2 regions of the Siminovitchia fortis genome follow, and region 2 is predicted to be linked to the other one. Evidence: predicted binding sites of a transcription regulator. Region 2 holds the regulator's gene; the other holds the start of a gene.

Region 1 (12,139 bases), on a different contig from region 2:
TTATGCAGCGCGCCGTAATCCAAAGTGACAAAATCACCCGATTCGATCACCTTTTCACTTGCCACTCCATGGGGCAGCGCGGATCTTGAACCGGAAGCAACAATGATATCAAAAGACGAAGAGGTTGCCCCGCATTTCCTCATGAAAAATTCAAGTTCGTTGGCGATTTCAATTTCACGGGTTCCCGGCTTGATATAGTCAAGAATATGCTTAAAAGCCGCATCCGCAATATCCGCCGCTTCTTTGATAACAGCAATTTCGCTTTCCGTCTTTACCATGCGCAGTTCTTCGATCAGGTCAGACACCGGCACCAATTCAGCCTGCAGACCTTCCTCAAACTTCATCCATTCAGAATAAGTCACATAATCCTGTTCAAAACCAAGCTTTTCAATTCCGTGCTTTTCCGCTTTTTCAGCTATTTCCTCAATGATTGACCCGCTGTGCCGGATCACCTCATATCCTTTGGCCTGGGTTTCCGCCTGTCTGGTATACCTGAAATCGGTAATGAAATACGCGGCATCACTTGTAATCAGGGCAGCTCCCGCCGTGCCCGTAAAATTTGTTGCGTACCTGCGATTATACGGGCTTGAGATTAAAAGTCCGTCAATGTCGAGTTCAGCGAAATACCGACGTATTTTTTCAATTTTATTCATTATTATTCTCTCCCTGAATATAAGCTCTTTCCCTTTGAAACAGGGCTTCTGAAGGCTAGAAAAAATAGGATTATTCTGGCATAAACAGTTTAACATAAAAGAATGGAAAAAACATGAATAAACCTCGTCATTGTTTCAGCTTCAGCTGCTTTAAATAAATAAATTCCTCGTATTCGTAGGATATTGAATACCCGATAAAAACCCCATATAAAACATAAGCGCATAGTCCGGTCAATATTGAATTGATATCATATTTTAATAATGACTTCGTTCCGGGAAACAACGGATACAGGACAAGAAAAACAAACAGGAACAATATAACCCCGTAAGCAGCACCCCACCAAAATGATTTTCTTTTTCTTAACGTCCCATAATAAAGAAGCGCTGCCAAGATGGAAACAAGTCCATATAATAAAGCGGCCAGCAGTATTCCTGCCCAGCCGTCCTTCCAACCGCCGTTCCAGGGAGCAAGAATGACTCCAGGAGTAATCTCAGTAAAATTCAAGTAATATACTGTGTATCCTAACAGACTTCCAAAGACCCCTGCAATAAACCCTGTGACCACTGCCATCGTAATAAGCGGAACCGCATAATAATTTTTTTCTTCCATGATAACCACCTCATCCATAGCATGTCCTTTATGTCTAATTTGTTTCATAAAGCTTTTTTGTCTGGTTATATTTACATTTATTTAGTAAAATATAGTTAGATACTTACTCAGAGGCTTTACGGAGATTCGAATTTTCAATGAAAGACATACTATAAATACGTTCATTTAACCCTGGGTGATTGACGTCCAGGGTACAATTATCAAACAAAAGCGGCAAACAGCCGCTCAGGCGAATGAAGACGCTCTTCCCCCGTTTAAAACATAGTTTCTGGTGGAAAAGGAAAGTGAGGATCATTTCATTTAAATCTCAAAACTGATTATGTATAAAGGATGTTCTTTTTGGGAAAGATATCCACTATTCCCGAGGAGGTGGCGCTCTTGAAAGCACGGAATTGGATCATAAGCGGAATTTTCATTTTTGCTGCAATTGGACTTGGCTCCTACTTAATAAATAACCCTGTTGGTTTATTTAAACAGATCTTATTTATGGGAGCGGCTGTTGCTTTCGTATTTATCATCTACCGGATTTGGACAAATAGATCCCAAAGCGGCAGAGAGAAAAATGCGTTTGCGAGAGCAGCGAAACAATCCAAAATGCGGGCGAAAAAACGAAAGTCCGCATCGCAAACAAGCAACCATTTTCGAAATCGACCGCTTCGCAGACGGTCGACTGCCCACTTGACTGTAATAGAGGGAAAGAAAAGCAAGAAAAAAGACAGAGCCATATTTTAATCTGTCTGCCAAGTGGGATACTAATATGTCCATGATTTTAAGAACTGCTCAGCCCTTGCCCGCCCTTTTCTCAAAAGGGCTTCTTTTTTTTCCTCGTTTATAGTAAATTCCGCAGCAAATGTTTCTTCTGTTGGAATAAAAATAATATTTTGTTCATGTTTTCTCGAAATATATTTTGCGTCATGAGCATCTTTCATCGTATGAAACAATGCTTCAAATAGCTGCAGGCCATTATTAATCGTTCGTTTTGGCTGCTGTTCCATACGGTGGCTCAATTTAATGCCAATAACAGGCCTCAATTGCTTCTGATTTTCCTTTTGAAAAAGCCAGATTGGAAAATTGCTCAATATCCCCCCATCCACGATGATATTGGTACCGCTGAGCGAGCGCAGTTTGACCGGTTCAAAAAAATACGGGATGCTGCAGCTCATCCGGATGGCACGCGCGACCGGATAATTTTCCTTCGGTATGCCGTACTGCTCCAGGTCATCCGGCAGAACAAGCATCCTCCCTGTTGACAAATCGCTGGCAATGACTTTCAGTGTTTCAGGCGGCAAGTCTTTAAACGTATAAATCCCTTTCTTTGCCAACATCTTGCCGAGCCATTCCTCCAGCAGATCTCCACGATACAAACCCATTCTGAAATAGAGCAACAGCCATCTCGCCAGATGAAATGGCAAAAACGTTTTCCTCTGGTCCAGGAAATCATCCATCTCCATTTCCTTCATCATGTCCGCCATCTCTTTGCTGGTATACCCGGCAGCAATCAAAGATGCGATGATGGCCCCTGCACTCGTTCCGGCCAACCTTTTAAAGGTAAAGCCCCTCTCCTCCAACACTTCATATGCCCCGATCAAAGCGACCCCTTTGATTCCCCCGCCGGAGAATACGCCGTCAATTTCCATTTTTTGTGCCGCCCTTCCTCGTGTTGTCTCTATATTGATATTAAGGAAGGGCATATATTAAGAACGCTTAAAGCAGAAAAAAGCCGGCCGTTTATCGGCCAGCTTTTCCATGTTATATTTAAATCCCGCATTTCAACTGTGCATTGCAATTATCACATGTATTGCATCCGCCGATTTCTTTAACTTGTCCTTTTCGGCAGACAGGGCATGTATTTCCTAACTCAGAACCGATTGTGACGCTGGTGGACCTGAGGTCCTGGATTGTATCGACCAGGACGACAGGACGGTCAGCCTGTTTCTCGTCTTTTTCTTCTTCTAAAGTATTTTCTTCTGCTTTTAATGTAAGGACCTGTGAATCCCGGCTGCCGTCTACATAGACCGTACCGCCTTTTGCCCCGCCTTTGTACAAACGTTCGTATACTGCTTCCACTTGTTCCACTGAGTATCCTTTCGGCGCATTGACCGTTTTTGAGATGGAGCTGTCAATCCATCTCTGGATGACACACTGTACATCAGCGTGGGCTTCAGGAGACAGTTCCATTGCTGTTACAAACCAATGCGGCAGGCGGTCCTCTTCCGCCTCTGGATGCTCCTTCAGGTAATCCTGTACAATATCAGCCTTGACTTCGATAAATTTTCCGAGCCTTCCGCTTCTGTAATAAGTGAAGGAGAAATATGGCTCAAGGCCTGTTGAACACCCGATCATCGTTCCTGTGGAACCCGTTGGCGCCACTGTCAACAGATGTGAATTCCGGATTCCGTGTTTCTTGATTGCTTCATGGATATCTTCCGGCATGCCCTTCATGTAGCCGGTTTGGGTGAATGCTTCACGAAGTTTCGCTGTTTCATCCTCGTTTTTCCCATTTAAAAACGGGAAACTTCCCTTTTCTTTTGCGAGTTCCACCGATTCGCGATAGGCAGTTGTAGCGATCACTTCAAACACTTTGTCAACAAGCTCATTGCCTTCCTGCGAACCGTATTCTTTCTCGCAGTAAATAAGCAGATCCGCCAATCCCATGACACCAAGGCCGACACGGCGCTCTCCAAGTGCCTGCTTTTTATTTTCTTCGAGAAAATACGGCGTTGCATCTATGACATTATCCTGCATCCGGACGCCTACCTTGACCGTTTGCTTTAATCGTTCAAAGTCGACTGTCTTATTTTCACGGTCGGCCATCCGGGCCAGGTTGACGGCTGCAAGATTACATACGGAATATGGGGCCAGCGGCTGTTCGCCGCATGGGTTAGTTGCCACAACTTTTTGGCCGTAGCTTCTCGCATTTGTCATTTCATTGGCATTGTCAATAAAGAATATTCCGGGCTCAGCAGAATAGGTCGCGCAAATATTGATGAGATTCCAAAGCTCTTTCGCTTTGATCTTTCTATAAGTCCTGACTTTGTAGCCAAGCTTTTTCCATTCGCGCACATCGCCGACTTCATGCCATTTCTCATTATACGCCTTCATTTCTTCTTCGCTGTAATTTTCAACATCAGGGAAGCAAAGCTCGTACTCGCCGTCATTTTCAACAGCGTCCATGAATTCCTTTGTAATGCAGACAGAAATATTGGCTCCAGTTAAAAATTCAGGATTATGGACGGAGTATGTGCCGCCTTCCTTCAGCTTCTCTTCTGCGTTGCGGAATATTTCTTCGCTGAATCCGCCATATCCCGGCATTGTCCGGTAATTAAGCACTCCCTGGTACATTGCTTCTTCCGCCTGCGTCAACGGAGTAAATTTCAGTTTATCCTTTGCATGCTTTTTGATGATTGGATCGTTTGTATTCTCGATTAAAAAGCGCAAAATTCTTGGATTCTGCATTTTGGAAATGATGAATTCCACGATATCCGGATGCCAGGACGCGAGCATGATCATTTGGGCTCCGCGGCGGGATCCGCCCTGTTCGACCAGATGCGTAAGCTTTGCAATATCGTCGAGCCAGGATACGGAGCCTGATGACTTACCATTGACGCCCCGTGCAAGTGTATTGCGCGGCCGTAAAGTGGAACCGTTCGTACCGACGCCTCCGCCGCGGCTCATAATTTCCATCACTTGTTTTCTGTGCTCAGAGATGCCTTCGCGTGAATCCGCCACAAAAGGCATAACATAGCAGTTAAAATAAGTGACGTCGGTTCCTGCACCGGCTCCATAGAGCACCCTGCCGGCCGGAACAAAATTCAAATTGACAAGCTCTTCATAGAACTTCTGAAACCATTCCTGTCTCTTCTCTTCCGTTTTTTCAACTGAAGCAAGGCCTGTTGCATTTCTTTTGGCAATCTGCTCATAAAAGACTTCTAGCGGCTTCTCAATGATGTCGAGCGGGCGGACAATGACTCCTGTTTCCCTCTCTTTCTCGTCTTCCAGCGCAGTAAGGAATTCTTCTTCGACGATAACAGCTGCATTTTTTTCTTCCCAGTCGATTGATTTGATGAATCCGAGCCCTCTTGCCGGAAATTTGGGATCTTCTTTTATGGTCAAAACGACGAAGTCACCGACAGACAGAGTGATTTTTTCCGTATCCTTATATGCATATCGGTCAATCATGACAAGCCGTGAAACGCCTTTTTGGGTGAGTTTCATGTCGGGTGTAATCGGATGTACATGTTTGAATAATTGGATGTCCTCATTGAGCCTCTCTATGTTTAAGCTCGGTTTTTTCGTAAATGCAACAGACATTTTGCCAACTCCTTTATAAAAACGATTTGAAGAATGTTTACTGTTTGTATGTATCTGTCATTGATAAGTTACCATATTTATATCCCGAAAATCAATCCTTAAACACAATATATTGATTTTTATTTAAAATAACTATACTATATGTTGTGTTTTCAGAAATAATTGATAACGATTTGTCAAATCTCCAAATGCGAGGATTTGAAAGCAAAACAAAGCGATTGCAGGAAATTCTTCCATAAACCGATTTTTTTCAACAATTTTAGACTTTTTCTTTAATTGACAGATTAACCGGATTATACATCCCGTATGGACGCTTCCGGCCTTCATTTTTCCAAGGGGAAAGTACGGAGAAAACCTTTGATTCATTGTACTGTGCCGAATATAATAGAATTAGGGTATATACTAGAAAGGGGCTTTTACATTGTCATTGCTTTATACACTGCTTATTATTTTGGGGGCTGTTATTGTATTTTCCTTGTATAATTATTTTCAGCAGAAAAAAATTTTAAAGACGCTGAACCAAGATGACTTCCGAGCCGGATATAGAAAAGCGCAGTTGATTGATGTCCGGGAGCAAAAAGAATATGAGGGAGGGCATATACTTGGCGCGCGCAATATCCCCATGTCTCAATTAAAAATGAGAATGAAAGAGATCAGGAAAGATAAACCTGTTTATTTATATTGCCAAAGCGGGTTGCGAAGCGGCAGGGCTGCCCAGCAGCTGTACAGGAAAGGTTACCGCCAGCTCTATCATTTGCAGGGCGGATTTAAACAATGGACCGGAAAAATAAAGAGCAAATAAAAAGAAAACTGGAAACAGCCTCTTCGATCATGAAGAGGCTGTTCTCTTTATTCTTTACTATAACGCAGAACCGGCTTTCTGGCCGCCTGTGTTTCATCCATTCTTTTAACGATTGTACTGTGGGGTGCTTCCTGGACAATTCCAGGATTTTCTTCGGCTTCCTTGGCAATTTGGATCATCGCATCGATAAATCCGTCAAGCGTTTCTTTCGATTCCGTCTCGGTCGGCTCGAACATCATGCACTCTTCCACATTGAGCGGGAAATAAATGGTTGGCGGATGGTAGCCGAAATCAAGCAGGCGCTTGGCGATGTCCAATGTTCTGACCCCAAGTTTTTTCTGGCGGGATCCGCTTAGCACAAATTCATGCTTACAGTGCGTGTCATACGGCAAATCGTAATATGGAGCAAGTTTTCTCATCATATAGTTCGCATTCAAAACGGCATATTCCGTTACGGCTTTAAGCCCGTCGGGACCCATTGAACGAATGTAGGTATAAGCCCTCACATTAATGCCAAAGTTTCCGTAATACGGCTTTACCCTTCCGATGGCGTTCGGCCTGTCATAGTCGATGATAAACTGATCATCTTTTTTCGTGATGACCGGCTTTGGAAGAAATGGAATCAAATCTTTTTTCACGCCGACCGGGCCTGATCCGGGCCCGCCGCCCCCATGCGGACCGGTGAAAGTTTTATGAAGGTTCAAATGGACAACATCAAAGCCCATGTCGCCGGGACGGGCTTTTGACATGACCGCATTCAGATTGGCACCGTCATAATAAAGCTTGCCCCCGGCTCCATGGACGATTTCTGCCATTTCGAGAATTTGTTCCTCAAACAATCCGAGGGTATTTGGATTCGTCAGCATCAATGCAGCCGTATCCGGCCCGACAAGCGACTTAAGATGCTCCAAGTCGACGAGTCCGTCTTCTCCGGAGCGGACCGTTATGGTTTCAAGCCCTGCGACAGTGGCCGATGCCGGATTGGTTCCGTGGGCGGAATCCGGTACGATGACCTTTGTCCTGTCCGTATCACCGTTCGCTTCATGGAAAGCCCTGATCATCATGAGGCCGGTCCACTCACCATGGGCTCCTGCAGCGGTTTGCAGAGTGACTTCGTCCATACCTGTAATTTCTTTCAAATGTTCCTGCAAATCATACATCAGTTCCAAAGCACCCTGTACAGATGACTCAGGCTGAAGTGGGTGTATGTGGGCAAAGCCCGGAAAGCGGGCGACAGCTTCATTGATCTTTGGATTGTATTTCATCGTACATGAACCGAGCGGATAAAATCCTGAGTCAATTCCATGATTATGGGTCGACAGCTCGGTATAATGCCTCATGATATCCAATTCGGAAACCTCGGGCAAATCAGGCTCCTCTTCCCTCAAATATCCTGATGGGATGCATTGCTCAATATCGGCTTCAGGAACGTCGAGGCCGGGCAGACTGTACCCTATACGCCCGGGTGTGGATTTTTCAAATATTAACGGCATAACCACTTCACTCATTGATGATCCCCCAATTCTGTAATAAATTGATCGATCTCTTCTTTTGTCCGCAGCTCTGTTACTGCAATAAGCATATGGTTTTCAAGCTCCGGATAATCGCGCCCAAGATCATAACCGCCGATGATGCCTTTTTCAAGAAGACTTTCATTCACCTCATGGACCGGTTTGTTAAGCTTCACAACGAATTCGTTGAAGTGGTACCCATCCAGAGGAAGATCAAATCCTTTTTTCCTGAAAGCTTCTTTCGCATAATGCGTTTTCTGAATATTTTGGGCGGACATCTCTTTGACGCCTTTTTTTCCTAATGCGGTCATCGCCACAGATGCGGCCAACGCATTCAGCGCCTGGTTCGAGCAAATATTGGAAGTGGCTTTGTCTCTGCGGATGTGCTGCTCCCGTGCCTGCAGCGTCAAAACAAAACCTCTTTTTCCTTCCTCGTCCACTGTTTGTCCCACCAGTCTTCCCGGTACTTTTCTCATCAATTTTTTCGATACGGCAAAATATCCGCAATGCGGTCCGCCAAATGCTGCCGGTATCCCAAATGGCTGGGCATCACCTATGACAATATCTGCGCCAAGGCTTCCCGGAGAGGCAAGAATGCCGAGCGCCAGAGGATTGCTGGATACGACGAATTGCGCTTTTACATCATGTACAAGCGGTTCAATGTCCTTCAATGGCTCAATGAGACCAAAAAAATTCGGATATTGGACAACGACAGCAGCAACGTCTTTGTCGAGTTCGGACTTCAAGGCTTCCATGTCTGTCAAGCCATCCTTGTACGGGATTTCAACCACGTCGATATGCTGACCCTTAGCATAAGTTTTCAATACTTCCCGGGATTCGGGATGCACGGTTTGCGATACAAGCACTTTTTTGCGTCTTGTATGCCCGGCGCTCAGCATCGCCGCTTCGGCAAGAGCAGTGCCGCCGTCGTACATCGACGAATTGGCCACGTCCATTCCGGTAAGTTCACAAATCATTGTCTGGAATTCAAAGATAGCCTGCAGTTCACCCTGAGAAATTTCCGGCTGGTACGGAGTATAGGCTGTATAAAATTCCGACCGGGATATTACATGGTCTACAATTACCGGGATATAGTGATCGTATACCCCTGCCCCAAGGAAGCTTGTATTGTTTATCAAATCGGCATTTTGGGCTGCAAGTCCTGCAAGCTCTTTCATTAATGCCGTTTCTGATTTTGCTTGTTTTATATTGTATTCGCCTTTGAACCGGACCTTTTCCGGAATATCGGAAAACAGCTCATCAATTGAATCCGCTCCGATCGCCTCCAGCATCTCTTTTTTATCCTGCTCTGTCATGGGCAGATAACGATGTTTGATCATGTTCCATTCTCCTCCATCCTACTTTTTTGGGCGCTTATAAAACGGTGTCTGAATGATTTTTGCTTTCAGGCGTTTTTTACGAACTTCTATTTCCACTTCATTTCCCTCTTCATTATAGTCAGCGCCGATTAAAACAAGGCCGATATTTTTCTTCAATGTGGGAGATTGTGTTCCGGAGGTGACATAGCCAATTTCCTTATCGCCCGAAAAAACCCTGTAGCCGTTTCTCGGGATCCCCCGGTCGATCATTTCAACTCCTGCAATCCTTCTTTCCACACCTTGTTCCTTTTGCCTTTTCAAAGCCTCTTTGCCGATAAAATCGGCCTCTTTATTCAACTTGACGGCAAAACCAATTCCCGCTTCCAATGGTGTGATTTCAGGTGAAAGTTCCTGTCCGTACAATGGAAGCGCCGCTTCAAACCGCAGTGTATCCCTGGCTCCCAAACCGCACGGTACAAGCCCTTCATCCTTGCCTATTTCTAAAAGGGTTCTCCACAATTTCTCCGCATCATCCGCTTGGCAATAGATCTCGAATCCATCCTCGCCTGTATATCCCGTACGGGAAACCAATGCATGGGCACCGTCCAGTTCCACATCATGCCTGAATTTGAAAAAACCGATGTCATCCAAATTTGTATTTTTCGAAAGCTTCTGCAGGATTGACTGGGCTTTCGGACCCTGGATGGCGATCAATGCATATTGGTCCGAAACATTTTCAACGCTGACGCCTTCAGGTGCATGTTGCTTTAACCATTCATAGTCTTTTTCGGTATTTGCAGCGTTGACGACGAGGAAATATTCTTCTTCACTCAGCTTGTATACAAGCAGATCATCAACCACACCGCCATTTTCATAACACATCGCCGTATAGAGGGCGCCTCCGTCTTTAAGCCTGGAAAAATCGTTCGTCATCATTTTTTGCAGAAAGTCGAGACTGTTTTTCCCCTTGACAATGATTTCACCCATATGGGATACATCGAAAATACCGGCATTCTTTCTTACTGCCTCATGCTCTTCTTTAATGCCGGAAAATTGGACCGGCATGTCCCAACCGCCAAAATCGATTGTCTTGGCCCCATATTCTTTATACAAAGGATATAATGGGGTCTTCTTTAATTCGGACATTGTTTTTACATTCCTCCTTGGATTTTAGTTTGCTGCTGTGCAGTATAAGGGCATAAAAAAAGACAGAAAAGCCCCGTAAAAGGTTTCTCTGTCTTGGCACCTGAAAGTTTGACCGGGTGCGTTCCGGCTTTCCCCTTTGGTGGCTCCACTGCGTGGAACACTCTCCAGAGCTGCGTCGGACAAGAGTCTTTTTGCCTGAGAGATTCGCGGGATTTGCTTGCTCCTTCGGCGCTGTTTTATGTCACAGTCTCTCCTCTTGCCTTCATTCGCCTATATTCTTTTCAAGAATGGTTATACTAAAAAATATGTATATGGCTTTCATGGCTTTCTGTCACTTGTATCGTATCATTCTTTGCCATACTTTTCAAATTTTTTCTGATAAATCTTCGGGAGGTTCTATCATGTCTGTTACAGTCAACTTCAACCGGAATTGGATGCCCGGTTTTTTGGACCGGTTTGAAAAGGACGGGCCATGGGCGGACCAAAAGCTGTTTAATCTGTCTTTGACAGCAGAAAAGCATCTTCTTGTTCCCGATTTCGAAGGGCTCGTGGCACCAAAGCACCTGCCGGAATTAACCCTTCTGCCTCATCAGAAAGAAACTGCTGCAAGAGTGATAGAGGACATGAATGGAAAAGCCATATTGGCAGATGAAGTGGGGCTCGGCAAAACCATCGAAGCCGGACTGGTATTAAAAGAATACATGATCAGGGGATTGGTAAAAAGAGCCCTGATTCTGGTGCCCGCATCCCTCGTTTCCCAATGGACCTTTGAATTGAATTCAAAATTTCACATACATGCCGTTGCAGCCACAAAAAGTTATGTCTGGGAACGATATGACTGTGTAGTGTCATCCATTGACACAGCGAAAAGGAGCCCCCATAAGGAAATCATCGCCGAGCAGGCCTTTGACCTGATCATTATTGACGAAGCGCATAAACTGAAGAACCATAGAACAAAAAATTATGAGTTTGTGCAGTCTCTTAAAAAGAAATTTTGCCTTTTGCTGACGGCAACGCCCATCCAGAATAAAATCGAAGAAATCTTTTACCTTGTCTCTTTGTTAAAGCCGGGCCATCTTGGAAGCCAATCAAGCTTTTTGGAGAAGTATAAAAATAAAAGGCTGTCAGCCAAAGAAAATGAACATTTAAAGAGCCTGGTAAATAAAGTGATGATCCGGAACAGGAGGGTTGATACCGGCATTGAATGGACCAAGCGCCATGTCGAGACGATTCCGATTCATTTCAACAATGAGGAAAAGGATCTGTATGAATCCATCGGCCTTCTGCGCCAAACTGATATCCCCATGCCTGCATTTTCGATCATGACGCTCCAGCGGGAAGCATGCAGCAGCAGGGAAGCCGTTTTTTTCACTTTAAAAAACATGCTGCAAAAAGAAAATCCGTCAGCCCAATACATGAAATGCATACAATTGATTCAGCAAAAGATCGATGCGGTCACTCGAAATTCCAAAGCGGAAAAAGCCTTGGAATTGATCAAAAAAATTGATGATAAAGTGATCATTTTTACCGAATATAGAGCAACACAATTATATCTGCAGTGGTTCCTTCAGCAGCACGGGATAAAGTCCGTCCCCTTTCGCGGCGGTTTTAAACGAAGCAAAAAAGACTGGATGAGGGATTTATTCAAGAACCAAGTGCAAGTGCTTATAGCAACAGAGGCAGGCGGCGAGGGAATCAACCTCCAGTTTTGCAGCCATGTCATCAACTACGACTTGCCCTGGAATCCCATGAGGCTGGAACAGCGGATCGGTCGCGTTCATCGCCTT
Region 2 (12,139 bases):
GGGTTCCTGTCTCCTGTAGCCGCCAACCGAATCGGAGGGGCGATCCTTATTGCAATCGGCGGCTGGGTTATTCTTCAGTTTATCAGATCTGAAAAGGAACAGGCGGGCCATCAGGAGAAATTGGAGTTTAAATGGGAAATCAAATCGCTTGGAATTGTCATCCATATTTTAAAAAAACCGACCAGGGCCGACTTCGATTCTTCGGGAACGGTCACAGGAGTTGAAGCATTCATGCTTGGGGCGGCGTTGTCTCTTGATGCTTTCGGAGTGGGGATCGGTGCAGCGATGCTCGGGTTCAGCCCGATCATTTTATCCGGAGCGTCAGCCTTGATGGGCGGATTGTTTTTGTCTGCAGGCATCGCTTTTGGCGGATTATTTGCCCACATGCGCGCCATACAGAAATTCACCTTTTTTCCGGGTGTACTGTTGATAGTCATCGGACTTTTAAAAATGTAAACGAAAGAGGCAGGCAAATGGCTTTTATTGTAGGATTAACAGGAGGAATTGCAAGCGGGAAAAGCACGGTTTCCAAGCTTTTGGAAAAACGGGGCTTTGCCATTGTTGACGCAGATATTGCAGCAAGAAAAGTTGTGGAGCCGGGCGAAAGGGCATATATGGACATTGTTGAGGCGTTTGGCAGCAGAGTCCTTTTGGAAGACGGAACGCTTAATCGCGCCAAACTGGGTTCGATTGTTTTTCAAAACGAAGAAGAACGAAAGAAATTAAATGCCATCGTCCACCCTGCCGTCCGGAAAAAAATGAAGGATTGGCAGGAAGAAGCAATTGAATCCGGGAAACAGACCGTTATTCTTGATATTCCCCTCCTTTATGAAAGCAAATTAACCCATCTTGTTGAAAAAACAATTGTGGTCTTTGTCAATGAAGAGACCCAATTAAAAAGGTTGATGGAAAGAAATGCTTTTACAGAGAAAGAGGCGAAATCAAGAATCGCATCCCAAATGCCTTTACGGGAAAAAGTGGAATTGGCCGATGCGGTGATCGATAACAATGGGAGCATTGAAGAAACTGAAACGCAGCTGGACCAGCTGATTGAAAAATGGAAAATGAAACCTTGAACGGGAGCGAATGGGCGCTCCCTTTTTTGGTTATTTTAACGGTAAAAGTCATCATTTTGTTCTTTCTTTTTAACTTAAATATGTTATACTATTTACGATCATATGAAATTAAGTATAACACTATATAGGGGGATCCCGGTTATTATGAAGGCTAATGTAGCAATTAATGGATTTGGCCGTATCGGCCGCATGGTTTTTAGAAAAGCGATCATGGAAGACCGTTTTAATATTGTTGCGGTCAATGCAAGCTATCCTGCTGAAACACTTGCTCATTTAATCAAATATGATACAACCCACGGCACTTTTGATGCCGATGTAAAAGCTAAAGAAAACGCTTTGGTGGTAAATGGAAAAGAGATTAAATTGTTAAGCAGCCGAAATCCTTTGGAGCTTCCTTGGGGAGAGCTCGGTATCGATATCGTCATTGAGGCTACCGGAGTATTCAATTCCCGCGACAAAGCGGCAATGCATCTTGAGGCAGGAGCGAAAAAAGTTGTTTTGACTGCTCCCGGTAAAAACGAAGATGTAACGATCGTCATGGGAGTTAACGATGGTGATTTGAATATCGATAAGCATGACATCATTTCCAATGCATCTTGTACAACAAACTGCCTGGCACCTGTGGCAAAAGTGATTGACGATGCATTTGGCATTGAAAACGGTCTGATGACAACTGTCCATGCGTATACAAACGACCAAAAGAATCTCGATAACCCGCATAAAGATTTGCGCCGGGCACGTGCATGCGCCCAATCCATCATTCCTACAACAACAGGGGCGGCAAAAGCATTGTCACTTGTATTGCCTCATCTGAAAGGTAAATTGCATGGGATGGCACTGCGTGTACCGACACCTAACGTGTCACTCGTTGACCTTGTTGTAGATGTTAGACGTCCGGTAACAGTCCAGGATGTGAATAAAGCGTTTGAAACAGCTGCAAAGGGTCCGTTAAAAGGCATTTTGTCCTTTACGACTGAGCCGCTTGTTTCTATCGATTTCAATACTAATCCGAACTCAGCCATCATCGACGGCCTTTCAACCATTGTTATGGACGAAACTAAACTGAAAGTACTTGCATGGTATGACAACGAGTGGGGATACTCCTGCCGCGTAGTAGACCTTGTCTCCTATGTAGCATCATTGCTTGATAAAAAAGAAGCAAAAGCTGGTTAATGTCAAATAAATGAAGGGACAGATCCGCGGTGGGCCTGTCCCTTTTATATTTAGTTATATAGTTCAACACTATTTTGGCAAGCCGATCTCATTCAAGGGATAAAACCGGAATTTCACTTCGCCTATCACTGAGTCATATGAAATTAGACCGAATGTGCGGCTGTCCTTACTGTTTAAACGGTTGTCCCCCATTACAAACAGCATATTATCAGGGACTTTGCTTTTCCCCGTTTTCTCAAGCAGAGAAAAGTCTTCGGTGAGGCTGTTGCTTGGACTGATTCTTTTATTTTCATCTAAATAAGGTTCTTTATACGCCTTTCCATTTATATAAAGTACATCGTTTTTCACTTCAATGCTGTCTCCTGGCAGTCCGATCACACGCTTGATGTAATGTTCATTCTCAATATCTGGCGCATCGAATACAATCACATCAAATCGCTGAATTTTGGACGTTTTACTGATGACGACTTTATCGTGATCCAGGAAGGAGGGCGACATCGACTCTCCAAAAACAGTGATGGGCGAGAAAAGAAATTGCCTGCAAATAAACGCGAGGATGATCGCAACTATGAACGATTTGGCCCACGAAATCATTTCTTTTTTTGTATTTTCCTTCATGTCTTTCCCTCCAAAAAGCTTTTTTGATATATTTACTGTATACCATTTAAACAAATATCAACAGATGTTTTTTGAAAATTATTTTTCCAAATGCTATTTTACCGGGTTTGTTTTTCTCCTTTTTCTTTCCACTTCAATTGCTGTATAATGAGGAGAAGCACTCATGAACGGAGCTGAAGAAGATGAAATGCCCTTCATGCAAGCATAATGGCACGCGTGTCGTGGATTCTAGGCCGGCAGATGAATGGAGATCAATCAGAAGAAGGCGTGAATGTGAGCGGTGCTCCTATCGTTTCACAACTTTTGAGCGTGTGGAAGAGACGCCCCTGATCGTAATCAAAAAAGAGGGGACCCGCGAAGAGTTCAGCAGAGAGAAGATTTTGCGCGGTTTAATCCGGGCCTGTGAAAAAAGGCCGGTTGCATTGGAACAGTTGGAAACAATCACCAACGAGATTGAAAGTGAACTGCGAAACATGGGACAATCTGAAGTCAATTCGGAAGCAATCGGGGAAATGGTGATGGATAAACTTGCCAAAATCGATGAGGTCGCCTATGTCCGTTTTGCCTCGGTATACAGGCAGTTCAAAGATATCAATGTATTTTTGGATGAACTGAAAGATTTAATTAAAAAAGATTAGTGAGAGTGTGTTTGGCTTGAAACAATATTGGAACGAGGTCCAGCCTATAGATAGTTTTTATGCAGCGATGAATGGCCATATTTGCGACCACGACAAGAAAGTCATCTCCTTCTTGTATCAGCCTTTGATGGGAGTTAACTGCACGAATCTGTATACGACGCTGGCTTACATGGTTGAAGAAAATCGTCTATGGTCCGAAGAGTGGAACCATTATCATCTCATGGGGTTGCTGGGCTTGAATATGGATGATATTTACCATGCGCGTTTGAAGCTGGAAGGCATGGGGCTGCTGAAGACATTCCTCAAAGAATCGGACGGTCACAGGGTTTATATTTATGAACTGCAGCCCCCGCTGTCAGCGGAACAGTTCTTTACCGACGGCATGCTGAATATTTATTTATACCAAAAGCTCGGGCAAACCCATTTTCTTAAATTAAAGAGAGCTTTTTCCGATTCAGCCATTAATAAAGAAGAATTTGCAGATGTCACCCGCTCTTTTCAGGATGTCTATACGTCCATGAGCGTTCACGCGCTGAAAAACTTCGAGGGCCAGGAACACAGCTCGCCGGACCCGGACATGAGGTATATTCACCGCGAAAAGGCGGAACCGATACATATTTCCACAGATAGCTTTAATTTTGACCTGCTCCTATCCGGCCTGACCACTGCCATGGTTCCAAGAAAAGCTTTTACTTCAGCAGTCAAGGACACTATTACCAAACTTTCTTTCTTATATTCTATTAACGAAATCGATATGCAAAAAGTTGTCCTTTCAAGTATAACGCCAGACGATAAAATTGATTTGGACGAGTTGAGAAAGGCGGCACGTGACTGGTACCAGATGGAAAATGACGATCAGCTTCCGCAGCTGGTCAATCGCCGGCAGCCCGTCATGTACCGGGAGAGTGATGGTGCAGGTTTATCAAAGGAAAGCAAACTCATTTTTTATTTGGAGACGACTTCGCCGCGGCAGCTTTTAATTGATCTGTCCGAAGGGGCTCAGCCGGCCATGTCCGATTTGACAGCGGTGGAAGAAATCATGCTGGGCCAGCAGCTTGAACCGGGGGTCATGAATGTGCTGATCCATTATGTCATGTTGAAGACAGATATGAAACTGTCAAAGAATTATATGGAGAAGATTGCTTCACATTGGGCACGCAAAAAGATCAAGACGGTAAAAGCCGCCATGGAGCTTGCAAAAAATGAACATCGGCAATATCAGACGTGGGCAAATGAAAAGAATGAACGGAGTCAAAGGCGCAAAACGCCTATCCGTACCGAAAAGCTTCCGGACTGGTTCGTTCTTCAGGAACAGGAACAACCGGAAGTGAAAACAAAAACGGCAACCGTAAAACATGATCCTGACATGGAAGAAAGAAGGCGCAAGCTGGAAGCTATCCAAAGGAAGTATCGAAAAAATGGAGGTGAAAAAGGTGGAAAGCATCAATAAAACGATGCAAAGGCTGTACCAGGCACCTGAATTCCGGAAAAGATACGAAGATTTAAAGCAGGAAGTGCTGGAGAATCCCGATATTCAGGCTTTTTTAGAGGAAAATAAGCACGCAGTCACTGATCGGATGATTGAGACCAATTTAATGAAACTGTATGAATACAAGTCCCAGACGATTAATTGCAACGATTGCCCCGGCCTTTCCGGATGTATGAATATCATGAAGGGCTATGAGCCTTCACTTGTCATTGAAAGTAATAGAATTGACATTCATTACCGCCCATGCCCTGAAAAAATCCTGGATGACGAGCGGCGGAAAACAAGGAAGCTGATCGAAAGCTTCTACATGCCGAAAGATATTCTGAATGCTTCCTTTGCCGATTTTTCATTGGACAGTGAAGGCAGGCTGGATGCGTTTGAATACGCCGAGCGGTTTACGGCCGAGTACACACAAGGAAGCAGTATGAAAGGACTTTACCTGCACGGGGAATTTGGTGTCGGCAAATCCTATTTATTGGGGGCCATCGCCAACCAATTGGCGGAAAAAGGAATTTCATCGCTGATTGTGTATGTTCCGGAGTTTCTTCGGGAAATGAAACAGTCGCTTGGGGACCAGACATTGAATGAAAAACTGGAAACGGTGAAAAAAGCACATGTCCTTATGCTTGATGATATTGGTGCAGAAGCGATGTCGAGCTGGACCAGAGATGAAATTTTGGGCTCGATCATGCAATATAGGATGCACGATCAGCTTCCCACCTTTTTTACATCGAACTTTGATTACAGCGGTTTGGAACATCATTTGACCTATACGCAAAGAGGGGAAGAGGAAAAAATGAAAGCACGGCGATTGATGGAGAGAATCAAATTCCTTTCCCTTCCCGTCAAATTGGGCGGGCCGAATCGGAGACATTTTTAAAAGTTCGGCGACGGACAGGATGTCCTAGTGCCGCCGACGCCACAGGATGTGGCGGTTTAAGGCGGCCAGCGCTTGTCGCCCCTAAGCGGGCCGCCCTTCGCTTTTCCATTGTCCAGCTCCGGGCGGCAGGGGCTCGAGGTCGCTTCGGAAAAACCAATGAAGGCAAAGAACGCTTTCAAAGGTTTTTCCTGCACCGCTTGTCGCCGATAAGCAGGCACTCTCCGCCTTTCCTTATCCTTTATCTCGTCAGGAATCGTCCAGTCTGTACGTCGCTAAACGAGCGCCTCCGCTTTTCCATTGTCCAGCTCCGGGCGGCAGGGGCTCGAGGTCGCTTCGAAAAAAACAATGAAGGCAAAGAACGCCTTCACTGTTTTTTTCTCCAGCGCTTGTCGCCCCTGAGCGGCCGCCCTCCGCTTTTCCAAGTACCCTCAAATGGGTACTTTTTTCATGTCCAAGGCATAGCCGGGACGTGCCCCCCATATACATGAATCAACGGTATGAATGTGTAAGCCAAAGGAGGGGCCCGGCATGGATATCATCCTTTTATGTGAAGAAGAAGCTGTTCAGCTGCAAACTTTTTTTCTTAAACACGGCTTGAAAGAGCCATTTGCAAAACAACAGGATGCTTTTGTTTTTTCATTGCCTGATAAAGAATACTATATGGATATGCTTGCCTATTTCATCATTCATGTGAAAAGAGGCGAATTCCTTCATAAGATACTTTCCAAAAAATTTTATTATGAAAATGAGGAAGAATGCGAGCAAATTATTGAGATTGTATCTGAAATGTGCAGCGGAAAGAGGGAAGAATTAACCGCATTGGCAGGAAAAATAAATGAATTTGAACTGGTCAGGAATGCAGTGGGGTCTCTTCTGGACTCATCAACTTCTGTACTATTTGATTCCCTTTGGACTTTCAGGCTAAAAAAATATCAGGAGACATTGATCCGATATTTGCATGTGGCCATTGATGAATACAAGATGGAGCAGGAATATCAGATGTTCATTAATATGCTGAGGGAATATTTAAAGGACCGTACGCCAATAAAGAAAATGGTGCATCTTTTAATTGATGATGAAATAACATTTTATGATGAGCATTTTCACGCCATGGAAAAAAAGCAAGTCATAGACATGGTTGACCGCCGCCTGCTTGCGATTCATCCTGTATATATCGATTCAGCCGTCATTGCACCGCTTTTATCCATGGCTCCTGAAAAAATAATTCTTTATACTCCTTACGAGGAGAAGCCGCTTGTCAGGACCCTTGTCAACATTTTTGAAGAGAGAATGGTCATCCTTCCTCCGGTCCAGAAAACCAAATAAATGAATCCTCTTGATTTTCCGCAAGCAACATTCTATAATACGTACATAATCAAATGAACCTAACAGTTATGACAAGGACAAGAGTATTCTTTTACGGTTTACAGAGAGGGAAGGCCAGCTGAAAGCTTCCTAACACGATTTGAATACTTACCGCCTTCGAACTCCGGCCATGAAATGTTAAGTAGTGGGCGGCGGACCAAATCCGTTATTTATTCTAAGTCATGAGACGGCCAAGCCGTTTTGTGAAAATTAGGGTGGAACCACGTGCTCAAAACTCGTCCCTTTCCCAGGGGCGGGTTTTTTATTTTAAATAAAAGAAGAAGGAGTAGATTGCATGTCTGAACAAATACAAATCACTTTTCCAGATGAGTCCGTCAAGGAGTTTCCTTTGGGGACTACAACGGAAGAGATTGCAGCTTCCATCAGCCCGGGTTTAAAGAAAAGTGCTGTTGCCGGAAAATTGAACGGCAAAATGATTGACCTGAGAACTCCCATCCACGAGGATTGCTCCATTGAAATCATTACTCCCGGAAGCGAAGAAGCCCTTGAAGTGCTTCGCCACAGTACAGCCCATTTAATGGCGCAGGCAGTATCAAGGCTTTATCCCGGTGTGAAGCTTGGTGTCGGGCCGGTCATTGAAAACGGATTTTATTACGATATGGATATGGAGCATTCTTTGACACCGGATGATTTGCCTGTCATTGAGAAAGAAATGAAAAAAATCATCAATGAAAACTTGGAAATCGTTCGGAAAGAGGTTACAAGGGATGAAGCGAAAAAGCTGTTCGCACATGATGAGTATAAGCAGGAACTGATTGATGCCATTCCCGCGGATGAAAAAGTGACAATCTACGAGCAAGGGGAGTTTTACGATTTATGCCGCGGCGTCCATGTCCCTTCTACCGGCAAAATCAAGTTTTTTAAATTGTTGAGCATTGCCGGTGCCTACTGGCGCGGGGACAGCAACAATAAAATGCTGCAGCGCGTATATGGAACTGCATTTTTTAAGAAAAGCGATCTTGAAGAGCATCTGAAAATGCTGGAGGAAGCGAAAGAGCGCGATCACCGCAAGCTTGGAAAAGAGCTTGGCCTGTTTACAAATTCACAAAAAGTGGGGCAGGGGCTCCCGCTTTGGCTTCCAAAAGGCGCTACAATCCGCAGGGTCATTGAGCGCTATATTGTGGATAAAGAAGTGGAGCTTGGCTACGATCATGTATATACTCCGGTTTTGGGAAGTGTCGACTTGTATAAAACAAGTGGACACTGGGACCATTATCAAGAGAATATGTTTCCTATCATGGACATGGACAATGAACAGCTTGTATTGCGTCCGATGAACTGCCCGCACCATATGATGGTGTATAAAAACGAAATTCACAGCTATCGTGAATTGCCGATCAGGATTGCAGAGCTTGGCACAATGCACCGCTATGAAATGTCCGGAGCATTGTCAGGACTCCAGCGTGTCCGCGGCATGACACTAAATGATGCTCATATTTTTGTCCGGCCTGATCAAATTAAAGACGAGTTCATCCGGGTAGTGCAGCTGATTGAAGAAGTGTACCGTGATTTTGGTATTGACGATTATTCATTCCGCCTTTCCTACCGTGATCCTGAAGATAAAGAGAAATACTATGATGATGATGAAATGTGGGAAAGAGCGCAATCCATGCTCAAAGCAGCCATGGATGAAATGAAGCTGGATTATTATGAGGCTGACGGGGAAGCGGCGTTCTACGGACCGAAGCTTGATGTCCAGGTGAAGACGGCCCTTGGCAAGGAGGAAACATTGTCAACTGTACAGTTGGACTTCCTGCTTCCTGAAAAACTTGATTTGACATATGTCGGCGAAGACGGCAAGCAGCACCGCCCGGTTGTCATTCACCGTGGAGTCGTTTCGACAATGGAACGGTTTGTCGCCTTTTTGATCGAGGAATACAAAGGGGCATTCCCAACATGGCTGGCTCCGGTCCAGGTCCAGGTGATCCCTGTATCTCCGGATGCGCATTTCGATTATGCCAAACTCGTCACTGACAAACTGAAAGCAAGTGGTTTACGTGTGGAAATGGATAAGCGCGATGAGAAAATCGGCTATAAAATCCGTGAAGCACAAATGCAGAAAATCCCTTACATGCTGGTCGTCGGAGACAACGAAGTCGAAGCCGAAGCAGTCAACGTGAGAAAATACGGAGAGAAGAAGACCGAAACAGTCCCATTGAAAGAATTCATCAACCGTATCCTGGAAGAAGCCGGGGGACAGTCCCTTAATGAGGTAACGCGTTAAAGCGGCGGGGGACAATCCCCATTAGAAAAGCGCAAGCGCCTTGCCCATCGACGCACAGACTGGAGTGCCTCCGACGAGATAAAGGAAACACGGCGAGGAACGAGCCGATGTTGACTTATCGTAGGAGGAGGCGCGAAGTCTGCTAGTCGATAGGCGCTGGAGCTAGACAACAAAAGGCTTTGTTCAAAATTTTAAAGCTAAAACATCTTATGCTTTCTTACTCAGTAAAAAATCAGGTGAAGAAGAACAGTTTCGTTTTTCTTCACCTGATTTGTTTTAAGACATCCTATTTTCTATCCTCAAATTCTTTTTTCGTTCCGTTTTTCATCGTATAGTCCAGTTCGAATTTTGTATAGTTGTCATCAAGCTGGAATGTGTCAAGGATTTGCTGGATGGCGTCTTCCTTTGTTGTGTTTTCATCGATTCTTACGTCTTGCATTAATGTGTATAATGTCTGGAATGCTTCTATTCCTTTAAGCTTCTTATCATGCACAGAGTCATTCAATTCCGCCCGGTAAGAGCCAGAACCGGCATCCTTTTCTTCATATTCAAAATCATACTCCATGTCTGGGGCATAGTCGATTTCCAAATCGAATTTCGTATATGGGAAATTGTCCATAAGCTTTTTGGCGTTCATATCCTGGACATTTCCGTCATCGGATTTGTTGCCGCTGTCTTCTTTGTTGATCTGATCGTCATTCGTTGTTGCATTTTCATTTGGCGGCGGGACTACCTGCTCCTTTGGATGGTTATCCACGGATGGATCGTTTGAGCAAGCGGCCAATCCAATAGCGAACAGGGGTATCGAAATGGAATAGATCCATTTTTTCATATGAGTGAGCCTCCTTGTAACTTGACCTATCTATATAAAGTTTTTCCCGATCCTTGAAAAATAAACATTGCGGGCTGGACATAAATTTGGTATGATTAACAACGTTGTTATCACAAGGCTTCAAATGCCTGTCATTTGACAAATTTATGTAGCCATGGTAAACTAATAGAGGTTAATCGAATACTTGTTTGTGTAAGAAGGAGCTGCCCGCTTCTCGCCTGATTGACGCATCCATGCTGTTGACAGGTTATGAATGTATAGCAATTATCCATACGTTATGTATGATTAAGTGCGGGCCCTTTGCGGCCCGCATTTTTTATGGACCAGACTTGATAAAGATAGGCGAAAAGACTCATAGGACCGGAATAGATCAGCCCTATTTTTACTCAAACTCAGTATTCTTGAAAATACCTTGGAGGTGGCTAACTATTAGCAAAGATATGTTTGTGAATGAAGGCATTCGTGCCCGTGAACTTCGTCTCATTGACCAAAATGGTGAACAGGCGGGTGTCAAAACCCGCAATGAAGCGCTGGATATCGCTGCGCGTGCAAACCTTGATCTTGTATTGGTGGCGCCGAACGCAAAACCCCCGGTGGCCAGAATCATGGATTATGGGAAATATCGTTTTGAACAGCAGAAGAGAGAGAAAGAAGCGCGCAAAAACCAAAAAGTGATCAACGTGAAGGAAGTTCGTTTGAGTCCAACAATTGATGAGCACGATTTTAATACAAAGCTCCGCAATGGACGCAAATTCCTTGAAAAAGGAAACAAAGTGAAGGCATCCATCCGCTTTAGGGGACGTGCCATCACTCATAAAGAAATCGGCCAGAAAGTACTGACACGTTTTGCCGATGAATGCAAAGACTTGGCGACTGTCGAGTCCAGGCCACGAATGGACGGCAGAAGCATGTTCCTTGTACTCGCACCGATCAATGAAAAGTAATGTTTTGAGGAGGAAATTCATATGCCAAAAATGAAAACACACCGCGGCGCAGCGAAACGTTTTAAAAAGACTGCCTCCGGCAAATTGAAACGTTCACATGCTTATACAAGCCACTTGGCCGCCAATAAATCCACGAAACAAAAGCGGAAACTCCGCAAGTCGGCAATCGTCTCTAAAGGAGACTTCCGCAGAATTCGGCACTTGCTTGATAATATTAAATAATTAGGGAGCATTAGGAGGGAAATAATATGCCACGCGTAAAAGGCGGAACAGTTACCCGCAGACGTCGTAAGAAAGTTTTAAAATTAGCAAAAGGTTATTATGGTTCCAAACATACATTATATAAAACTGCCAACCAGCAGGTAATGAAATCTTATATGTATGCTTATCGTGACCGCCGCAACAAGAAACGTGACTTCCGCAAACTTTGGATTACACGTATCAACGCGGCAGCGCGCATGAACGGCCTTTCTTACAGCCGTTTGATGCACGGCTTGAAAGTTGCCGGCATCGAAGTAAACCGCAAAATGCTTGCAGACCTTGCTGTTTCTGATGAAAAAGCATTTGCAGAACTTGCAGACAAAGCAAAAGCTGCACTTTAATATCAAAAACCGTTTCCAAAATGGGCAGAATAAAAAGCAGCCATTCTTCATAGGTGAGAATGGCTGCTTATTTATTTGCCCAGTCATAACGGACTTCGTCTTAAAATACATATATATAGGAAAGCAGGTGATCATCATGGATGAGCAGTTGTTAATCATGCTTTCGATTATGCAGGGCAGCGGAATTCTTGCACCGGTGCTATTTATTCTGTTCCACGTTGTCAGGCAATTCATGTTCATACCGGTTGCGTTCGTCTGCATGGCAGGCGGGATGCTT

Evidence for each region. The regulator NrdR, encoded in region 2, represses ribonucleotide reductase genes. The targets are predictions, from matches to a motif close to AACACNATATATNGTGTT.
Region 1: FS666_RS00585 (vitamin B12-dependent ribonucleotide reductase) is a predicted target of NrdR. The motif match lies at 5,676-5,693, and genes of this name have one in related genera.

What each region holds. Positions count from the first base shown of each region.
Region 1 covers NZ_VEKZ01000001.1:101,551-113,689, forward strand. The annotation lists gene FS666_RS00565 (M24 family metallopeptidase) at 1-653, opposite strand, end outside; gene FS666_RS00570 (YqhR family membrane protein) at 781-1,263, opposite strand; gene FS666_RS00575 (SA1362 family protein) at 1,642-1,995, shown strand; gene FS666_RS00580 (patatin-like phospholipase family protein) at 2,016-2,900, opposite strand; gene FS666_RS00585 (vitamin B12-dependent ribonucleotide reductase) at 3,019-5,574, opposite strand; gene FS666_RS00590 (rhodanese-like domain-containing protein) at 5,996-6,376, shown strand; gene gcvPB (aminomethyl-transferring glycine dehydrogenase subunit GcvPB) at 6,424-7,884, opposite strand; gene gcvPA (aminomethyl-transferring glycine dehydrogenase subunit GcvPA) at 7,881-9,224, opposite strand; gene gcvT (glycine cleavage system aminomethyltransferase GcvT) at 9,246-10,352, opposite strand; glycine riboswitch at 10,526-10,618, opposite strand; gene FS666_RS00610 (DEAD/DEAH box helicase) at 10,754-12,139, shown strand, end outside.
Region 2 covers NZ_VEKZ01000055.1:8,285-20,423, reverse strand. The annotation lists gene ytaF (sporulation membrane protein YtaF) at 1-456, shown strand, start outside; gene coaE (dephospho-CoA kinase) at 474-1,076, shown strand; gene FS666_RS15230 (glyceraldehyde-3-phosphate dehydrogenase) at 1,221-2,249, shown strand; gene lepB (signal peptidase I) at 2,319-2,867, opposite strand; gene nrdR (transcriptional regulator NrdR) at 3,050-3,505, shown strand; gene FS666_RS15215 (replication initiation and membrane attachment family protein) at 3,522-4,955, shown strand; gene dnaI (primosomal protein DnaI) at 4,939-5,874, shown strand; gene FS666_RS19885 (hypothetical protein) at 5,931-6,092, opposite strand; gene FS666_RS15205 (putative sporulation protein YtxC) at 6,403-7,200, shown strand; T-box leader at 7,260-7,486, shown strand; gene thrS (threonine--tRNA ligase) at 7,535-9,484, shown strand; gene FS666_RS15195 (YusW family protein) at 9,771-10,316, opposite strand; ribosomal protein L20 leader region at 10,505-10,641, shown strand; gene infC (translation initiation factor IF-3) at 10,757-11,260, shown strand; gene rpmI (50S ribosomal protein L35) at 11,282-11,482, shown strand; gene rplT (50S ribosomal protein L20) at 11,509-11,862, shown strand; gene FS666_RS15175 (TVP38/TMEM64 family protein) at 11,999-12,139, shown strand, end outside.